DNA from 2 places in the Bradyrhizobium sp. HKCCYLRH3059 genome. Region 1 is predicted to be linked to the other one. Evidence: predicted binding sites of a transcription regulator. Region 1 holds the regulator's gene; the other holds the start of a gene.
What was found. The regulator PhoB, encoded in region 1, activates phosphate uptake and scavenging genes when phosphate is short. The targets are predictions, from matches to a motif close to TGTCATNNANCTGTCAT.

Region 1 (3,992 bases):
TCCGTCAGTCAGCCCAATCACGCTCTTCACGGCAAGGCGCTTCCGGATGCGCCGGCCAAGGTGACCGCGCGCAACCTCAACTTCTACTACGGCGACCATCATGCGCTGAAGAACATCAACCTGTCGCTGGGCACCAACCGCGTCACCGCGTTCATCGGCCCGTCCGGCTGCGGCAAGTCCACGCTGCTGCGCATCTTCAACCGGATGTACGATCTCTATCCGGGGCAGCGGGCGACCGGGCAGCTGATGCTCGACAACACCAACATCCTCGATCCCAAGCTCGATCTGAACCTGCTGCGTGCCCGGGTCGGCATGGTGTTCCAGAAGCCGACGCCGTTCCCGATGACGATCTACGAGAACATCGCCTTCGGCATCCGCCTCTATGAGAAGATCTCCAAGTCGGAGATGGACGACCGGGTCGAGAAGGCGCTGCGCGGCGGCGCGTTGTGGAACGAGGTCAAGGACAAGCTCAACGCCTCGGGCCTGTCGCTGTCCGGCGGCCAGCAGCAGCGGCTGTGCATCGCGCGTACCGTGGCGGTCCGGCCGGAGGTGATCCTGTTCGACGAGCCGTGCTCGGCGCTCGATCCGATCTCGACCGCCAAGGTCGAGGAGCTGATCCAGGAACTCGCCGAAAACTATACGATCGCCATCGTGACGCATAACATGCAGCAGGCGGCGCGCGTCTCCGACAAGACCGCCTTCATGTATCTCGGCGAGCTGATCGAGTTCGACGACACCAGCAAGATCTTCACCTCGCCGAGCGATCGGCGGACCCAGGATTACATCACCGGCCGGTTCGGCTGACGCCGACGACATTGTCTTCAGGAGATCATCATGGCCAGTGAACATACCGCCAAGGCGTTCGACAGCGATCTGCAGGACCTCACCCGTCTGGTATCGGAGATGGGCGGCCTCGCCGAGCGGCTGATCGTCGATTCCGTCGATGCGCTGGTGCGACGCGACATCGCGCTCGGCCAGAAGGTGGTCGCCACCGACGCCGAGGTCGACAAGCTGCAGCGCATCATCGAGGAGCGCGCCGTTCTCACCATCGCCCGGCGACAGCCGATGGCGGTCGACCTGCGCGAGATCGTCGGCGCGATGCGCGTGGCGACCGATCTGGAGCGCATCGGCGACCTCGCCAAGAACATCGGCAAGCGCGTCGCGGCGCTGGAGAGCGACTTCCATCCGCTGAAGCTGATCCGCGGGCTCGAGCACATGACCGATCTCGTGCAGTCGCAGGTCAAGACGGTGCTGGACGCCTATGCCGCGCACGATTTGCCGGCGGCGATGACGGTGTGGAAGGGCGATGAGGAAGTCGATGCCATCTGCACCTCGCTGTTTCGCGAGCTCCTGACCTACATGATGGAGGATCCGCGCAACATCTCGTTCTGCATCCACCTGATGTTCTGCGCCAAGAATATCGAGCGCATCGGCGATCACGCGACCAACATCGCCGAGACGGTGTTCTATATGATCGAAGGCCAGCAGATCATGGACAAGCGCCCGAAGGGCGACATGACGAGCTTCGCATCGACGATCCCCGGCAACTGAGAGAGACGGTTCAGACATGGGCGCCCGAATTCTGGTGGTGGAGGACGAGGAGGCGCTGACGACGCTGCTGCGCTACAACCTCGAGGCCGAAGGCTACGAGGTCGAGACAGTGGCGCGCGGCGACGAAGCCGACACGCGCCTGAAGGAGCGTGTTCCCGATCTCGTCGTGCTCGACTGGATGCTGCCGGGCCTGTCCGGCATCGAGCTGTGCCGCCGCCTGCGGGCGCGGACCGAGACCCGGCAGTTGCCGATCATCATGCTCACCGCACGCGGCGAGGAGAGCGAGCGCGTGCGCGGCCTCGCGACCGGCGCCGACGACTACATCGTCAAGCCGTTCTCGGTGCCGGAGCTTCTGGCGCGGGTGAAAGGCCTGCTGCGGCGGGCGAGTCCGGAGCGGCTGGCGACCGTGCTGTCCTATGGCGACATCGAGCTCGACCGCGAGAAGCGCCGCGTGGCGCGCTCTGGTAGGCCGATCGATCTCGGCCCGACCGAATACCGCCTGCTCGAGTTCTTCCTGGAGCATCCCGGCCGCGTGTTCAGCCGCGAGCAGCTGCTCGACAGTGTCTGGGGCCGCGACATCTACATCGACGAGCGCACCGTCGACGTCCATATCGGCCGCCTGCGCAAGCTGCTCAATCCCGGCCGCGAGCAGGACCCGATCCGCACCGTGCGCGGCGCCGGTTATGCGCTCGATGATCGCTTCGCCAAGAGCGAGCAGGTGTAAGGGGCGATCCGGCGTGAGGACGCAGCAGGTGTGAGACGCGAGGCGGCCCGATTGAGGAGATCGCGGTCCGCTTTCCGCCACGCCGCCGCCGTCTTGATCGTGTCTGCTTCGTGGCCGTCACGATGTTTCGGTGCCAGCGGACGCCCTTGATCAAGACCATCATCATATCTCTTGCCGTGCTGCTCGGCGGCGCGGCGGGCGCCACGGCCGCCGAGCTCGAAGACGCGGTCGCGGCGGCAGGCAACGGGCAGCATGCGGCGGCGATGCGACGGCTGCTGCCGCTGGCCGCCAAGGGCGATGCGCGGGCGCAGTTCGACGTCGGCTTCATGCACGCCTTCGGCTGGGGCCAACCGCGCAACCCCGCCGAGGCGCTGGCGTGGTACCGCAAGGCCGCCGATCAGGGGCTCGCTGTCGCGCAACACTATCTCGGCATCGCCTACGTCAATGGCGAAGGTGTTGCGAGCAATTACGGCGAAGCCGGCCGCTGGTTCAGCCGCGCCGCGGCGCAGGGCTTCGCCCAGTCGCAATACATGCTCGGCCTGATGCTGCTCGACGGCCGCGGTGTGAAACAGGACGTCGTGCAGGGCTATGCCTGGCTGGTGATGGCGGGCCGTAGCGGCGTGCGATCGGCCGGCCGCGACGTGCAGCGGGTCAAGTTGACCGAGCCGCAGCGCGTCCAGGCTCAGAGTGCCATTGCGGCCTGGCGGCCGAAGCCGGAATCGGCGGAGGCCGGCATCGCCGCTCCGCGTCCGGAGCAACTGCTCGGGCTCGACCGCCACATCGGCGAGGTCGTCGATCCCACCTCGTGGCCGGCGTCGTCGATCGGCGTCGTCACCGTCGCGCAATACTCGACCGGCGGCTGGTGCACCGGCACGCTGGTCGCGCCGCGCGTCGTGCTCACCGCGGCGCATTGCGTGTTCAACGGCGTGGCGCAGGTCAGCCCCGGCAACGTCCGCTTCCTGGCCGGCATGAACAGGGGCACGCCGGCGGCATCGTCTGTCGCCGACAAGCTGATCGTGGCGCCTGATTTCGTCCCGACCCGGCACGACAGGTGGTCGCTCGACCGCTCGCCCGCCGATTGGGCGTTGATCGTGCTGAAGGACGCGCTGCCGTCGAAGCCGGTTGAGGTCAGGGCGCTGACGCGCGAGGAATTGCAGGCTGCGACCACGGCCGGAACCATCTCCGAGATCGGCTATGGCCAGGAGCGGCGCTATTCGCCGACCGGCCAGCGCAATTGCAGCGCCGGCATGACCAAGGACGGGATGCTGCTGACGGTGCATTGCCTCGCCAATTTCGGCTATTCGGGCTCCCCCATCATGGCCGAAGTCGGCGGACAGCCGGCCGTGGTCGGCATCTTCTCGGCGTTCCATGAGGAGACCCGGCTGATGTTCGCCGCCCCCGCGAGCCAGTTCGAGGCGGTCGTGCGGCGCGAGATCGCGGCACAGAGTGCCTCGATGCGGTGAGCGAAGGAGGGACGAGAGAAGAGGATGTCCCGCCGCTGGTCATGATCTGTGCGTGACTGGATAGCGGGTTGCCAAGCAAGAGGGCAATCCGGGAAGGGCCGCCCACGTTTTCCCGCAGCTTTTGCCTGCAGCGGGGGGCTTTACCGAACTGGCCTGGCTCTTGCTATAGTCCGAGTATGACGATTGTTCAAATTGATCATCCTCGTGCCCCTCGGCTGCTGTGGTGGCGATCGCAGCCCGGCCGCAACGTTGCG
Region 2 (3,992 bases), on a different contig from region 1:
TGGCGGCCAACCTGCCGAGCCGTTCCGTGCGGCAGGCCTATGACTACGTGCTGTCGGAGAACCGTCCGCAATATTATCGCGAGTTCATCGAGCTGTATCCGCGCGATCCGCTCGCCGACCGCATCCGCGCACTGCTCGCCGGCCTCGTGCAGGCCGCGGCGTGGCACCAGGCCGTGCTGGCGAATTCGCCGGCCGCCTATCAGAGCTTCCGTGAATCCTATGCCGACAGCCCATATGCGCCGGTCGCACTGCGGCTGCAGGGACAGCCTCGGCCCATCCCCGTGCTGCAACCGAGCCGTCTCATGATGCCACCGCAACTGGCACCGATCGCGCGACCGTTCAATCCCGGTCCGCAGATCCAGAGCCATCCAGCCCCGCAACCGACGCTGCCGGCCGCCACCGTGCCGCACGGACCGCTGCCGCCAACGGTGGTCACGAAAGGCAATGCCATCAACAACGCGGGTCCCAACAAGGTCGTCGATCCCGGGCCTATCGCTCAGACCAAGTTGCGCGACAGGATCGTGCCGCCGACAAATCCGCCCGTGGCTACGAAAATCCAGCGCGATCCACTGAAGCGCAGTCCTGGGCGGCCATTCGACGCCCGCGAAGTGCGGCGTCCCTTCCCCGGCAATTCCGGACCGTTCAAGCCGAACATCAACGCGTCGCATCCGTCGATGGCGCGTGGCCAAGGCGGGATGCAGGGCGGCCCGGCGCGGAGCACGCCGCACGTCGCGCAGTCCGGACTGCGGATGGGCGGCGGGGGATTTGCAAAAGGCGGCCTCAGCTTTCACTGAGGCTTGATCGTCAGGCGATCAGCCTGGCGTAGAGCTCAGCATCGACATTGCCGCCGGACAAAACGATCACCACCGTCTTGCCCGCCACATCCAGCCGGCCGGCCAGCAATGCTGCAAGCCCGACCGAACCGCCGGGCTCGACCACGAGCTTCAGCTCCCGGAAGGCAAAGCCGACCGCGCGCCCCACCTCCTCATCCGAAGCCTCGACCGCGGCCGACAGCAGTTGGCTGTTGATGGCGAAGGTGATCTCGCCTGGAATCGCCGCCATCAGCGCGTCACAGATGGTCCGGCCCTTTGCGTCGTGCGCCTCGCGGTGGCCGGCCCGTAGCGAGCGCGCATGGTCGTCAAAACCCTTTGGCTCGGCCACGACCATCCGGGTGTTGGGAAAGCGCGCCTTGACCGCGGTCGAGACGCCGGCAAGCAGTCCACCGCCCGAAGCCGGGACGATCACCAGATCCGGCGACAGGCCGAGCGCCGCGAGATCTTCGGCGATTTCACGACCGACGGTGCCCTGCCCTGCGATGACGTAGGGATCGTCATAGGGCGGCACCACCGTCGAGCCGCGCTTTGCTGCGATATCGCGCGCGATCGCTTCGCGGTCCTCGCGATCGCGATCATAGAGCACGACGTCGGCGCCGAACGCCTTGGTGCGCTCGCGCTTGGCCGCTGGCGCATCCGAGGGCATCACGATCGTGGCGTCCATGCCCAGCAATGTGGCGGCATGGGCGACGCCCTGCGCATGATTGCCGGAGGAGAATGCGACGACGCCGTTGCCGCGCGCTGCTTGCGGGATCGACGCCAGTTTGTTGTAGGCGCCGCGGAACTTGAACGAGCCGGTCCGCTGCAGCACCTCCGGCTTCACGAAGACGTTCGCTTTGAACCGCTCGTTGAGCACGGGGGCTGGCAGCAGCGGAGTCCGCACGGCCACGGGCGCGAGGACGCGTGCCGCCGCCTCGATGTCGGCGGCGGTCACGGGCAGGATCGGGGAATGAGCTGTCATACCCCTATTTTACCGCGCCCGATTGCCGAGAGGCAAGGGAACCGGTGTCAGGCGGCGCGGGCGGCCAGCTGCGGAACCGGCGCGGGTTGCCGCTGCGGATCGGTCCAGGTCAGGATCTCGAAACGGCCGTCCTCGTGCTCGACCAGCGCCGTGCAGCTCTCGACCCAGTCGCCGCAATTCATGTAGCGAATGCCGTCCTGGTCGCGGATGACGGCGCAATGGATGTGGCCGCAGATCACGCCATCAGCGCCATGCCGCCGCGCCTCCGAGGCCAGCGCCGTCTCGAACGCGCCGATGTAGTTGACGGCGTTCTTGACCTTCTGCTTGGCCCATTGCGACAGCGACCAATAGGGAACGCCGAACATGCGACGGAAGAAGTTGACCAGACGGTTCATCTGGATGGCGAAGTCATAGGCCTTGTCGCCGAGATGGGCGAGCCAGCGCGCATTCTGCACGACCAGATCGAAGATGTCGCCGTGGATCACCAGATAGCGTTTGCCGTCGGTGCCGGTGTGCAAGATGTTCTCGACGACGTCGATGCCGCCGAAATGCGTGCCGTAATAGCCGCGCAGGAACTCGTCGTGATTGCCGGGGACATAGACGATCTTGGCGCCCTTGCGGGCCTTGCGCAGCATCTTCTGCACCAGGTCGTTATGCGACTGCGGCCAATGCCAGCTCGATTTGAGCGCCCAGCCGTCGATGATGTCGCCGACCAGATAGATCGTGTCGGCATCATGGTGACGCAGGAAATCGACGAGGAGATTGGCCTGCGAGCCGCGGGCTCCGAGATGAACGTCCGAGATGAACAACGTCCGAAAGCGCCGAGCCGGGCTTTCTTCACCAGCAGTCTCAAGTCCCATGCGCGCCCACCTAACAGTCCCTGATGACACCGCGATGACGAAACGCCGCACCGGCAGAACCCATCCTGCCGGACCGCGACCGGACACCGCTCGTTTGACGACTCGCGATGTCCCTCGTCACTGCCCCGCGATACCAGCGGGGTGCGACAATCAGGCGACAGGCGGGCAGCGCGAACAGGGAAAATCAGCCTCCTATCTCGGCACGGTGACGACGCGCAGATTGTTGGTGGTGCCGGTCTGCGCGAACGGAATGCCGGCGACGACGACGAGCAGGTCGCCGGCTTCAGCGAACTCCTCCTGCACGGCGAAGAAGGTCGCGCGCTCGACCATCTCCTCGTAGCTCTGCACGTCCTGCGACAGCACGCTGTGCGCGCCCCACAGCAGGCACATCCGCCGCGAGGTGTCCTCATTCGGCGTGATCGCCAGAATCGGCAGGCTCGGCCGCTTGCGCGCAACGCGCGAGGCCGAGGTGCCGCTCGACGTATAGGCCACGATCGCCTTGGCGTGGATCGCCGAGGCGAGATCGGCCGCCGCGGTCGCCACCGCATGCGGCGGCGTCTGCTCCTCGCCCGGCTGCGTCGCCTCGACGATCGAGCGGTACATCTTGTGGCCTTCGGTGGCCTTGATGATGCTGTCCATCATCGCCACCGCCTCGCGCGGATATTGCCCGCTGGCCGATTCCGCCGACAGCATCACCGCGTCGGCGCCGTCATAGATCGCGGTCGCGACGTCGGAGACCTCGGCGCGCGTCGGCGTCGGCGTCGCGACCATCGAATCCAGCATCTGCGTCGCGACGATCACCGGCTTCACCGCGAGCCGGCAGGCGCGCACCAGCTCCTTCTGCTTGCCCGGCACGTCCTCGTTGGGAATCTCGACGCCGAGATCGCCGCGCGCAACCATGATCGCGTCAGAGAGCTGGATGATGTCGTCGATCCGCTCCAGCGCCGCCGGTTTCTCGATCTTGGACATGATGCCGGCGCGGCCATTGATCAGGCCCCTCGCCTCCAGCACGTCGGACGGCTTCTGCACGAACGACAGCGCCACCCAGTCGACGCCGAGGTCGAGCCCAAAGGCAAGATCAGAACGGTCCTTGGCCGTCAGCGGCGATAGCTCCAGAATGGTGCCGGGCAGATTGACGCCCTTGTGATTGGAGATCGCGCCGCTGACGATCACCTTGGCCTCGATCCAGTCGTCGCCGAGGCCGGTGACGCGGACGCGCACGCGGCCGTCATCGATCAGAAGATCGTGACCGGGCGAGACTGCCGCAAAGATTTCCGGATGCGGCAACGGAATCGATGTCTTGTCGCCCTCGGTGCCGTTGAGAACAAATCGAATCGT

Region 2: the regulator PhoB is predicted to act here: its motif matches at 2,678-2,694, upstream of ACQR13_RS21835 (UDP-2,3-diacylglucosamine diphosphatase).

The regions. Positions count from the first base shown of each region.
Region 1 is NZ_JBNPUF010000011.1:63,331-67,322, forward strand. Features, by position in the region: gene pstB (phosphate ABC transporter ATP-binding protein PstB) at 1-804, shown strand, start outside; gene phoU (phosphate signaling complex protein PhoU) at 835-1,551, shown strand; gene phoB (phosphate regulon transcriptional regulator PhoB) at 1,568-2,275, shown strand; gene ACQR13_RS28340 (trypsin-like serine protease) at 2,422-3,738, shown strand; gene ACQR13_RS28345 (HoxN/HupN/NixA family nickel/cobalt transporter) at 3,915-3,992, shown strand, end outside.
Region 2 is NZ_JBNPUF010000007.1:39,632-43,623, forward strand. Features, by position in the region: gene ACQR13_RS21825 (caspase family protein) at 1-794, shown strand, start outside; gene ACQR13_RS21830 (threonine ammonia-lyase) at 805-1,794, opposite strand; gene ACQR13_RS21835 (UDP-2,3-diacylglucosamine diphosphatase) at 1,842-2,654, opposite strand; gene pyk (pyruvate kinase) at 2,847-3,992, opposite strand, start outside.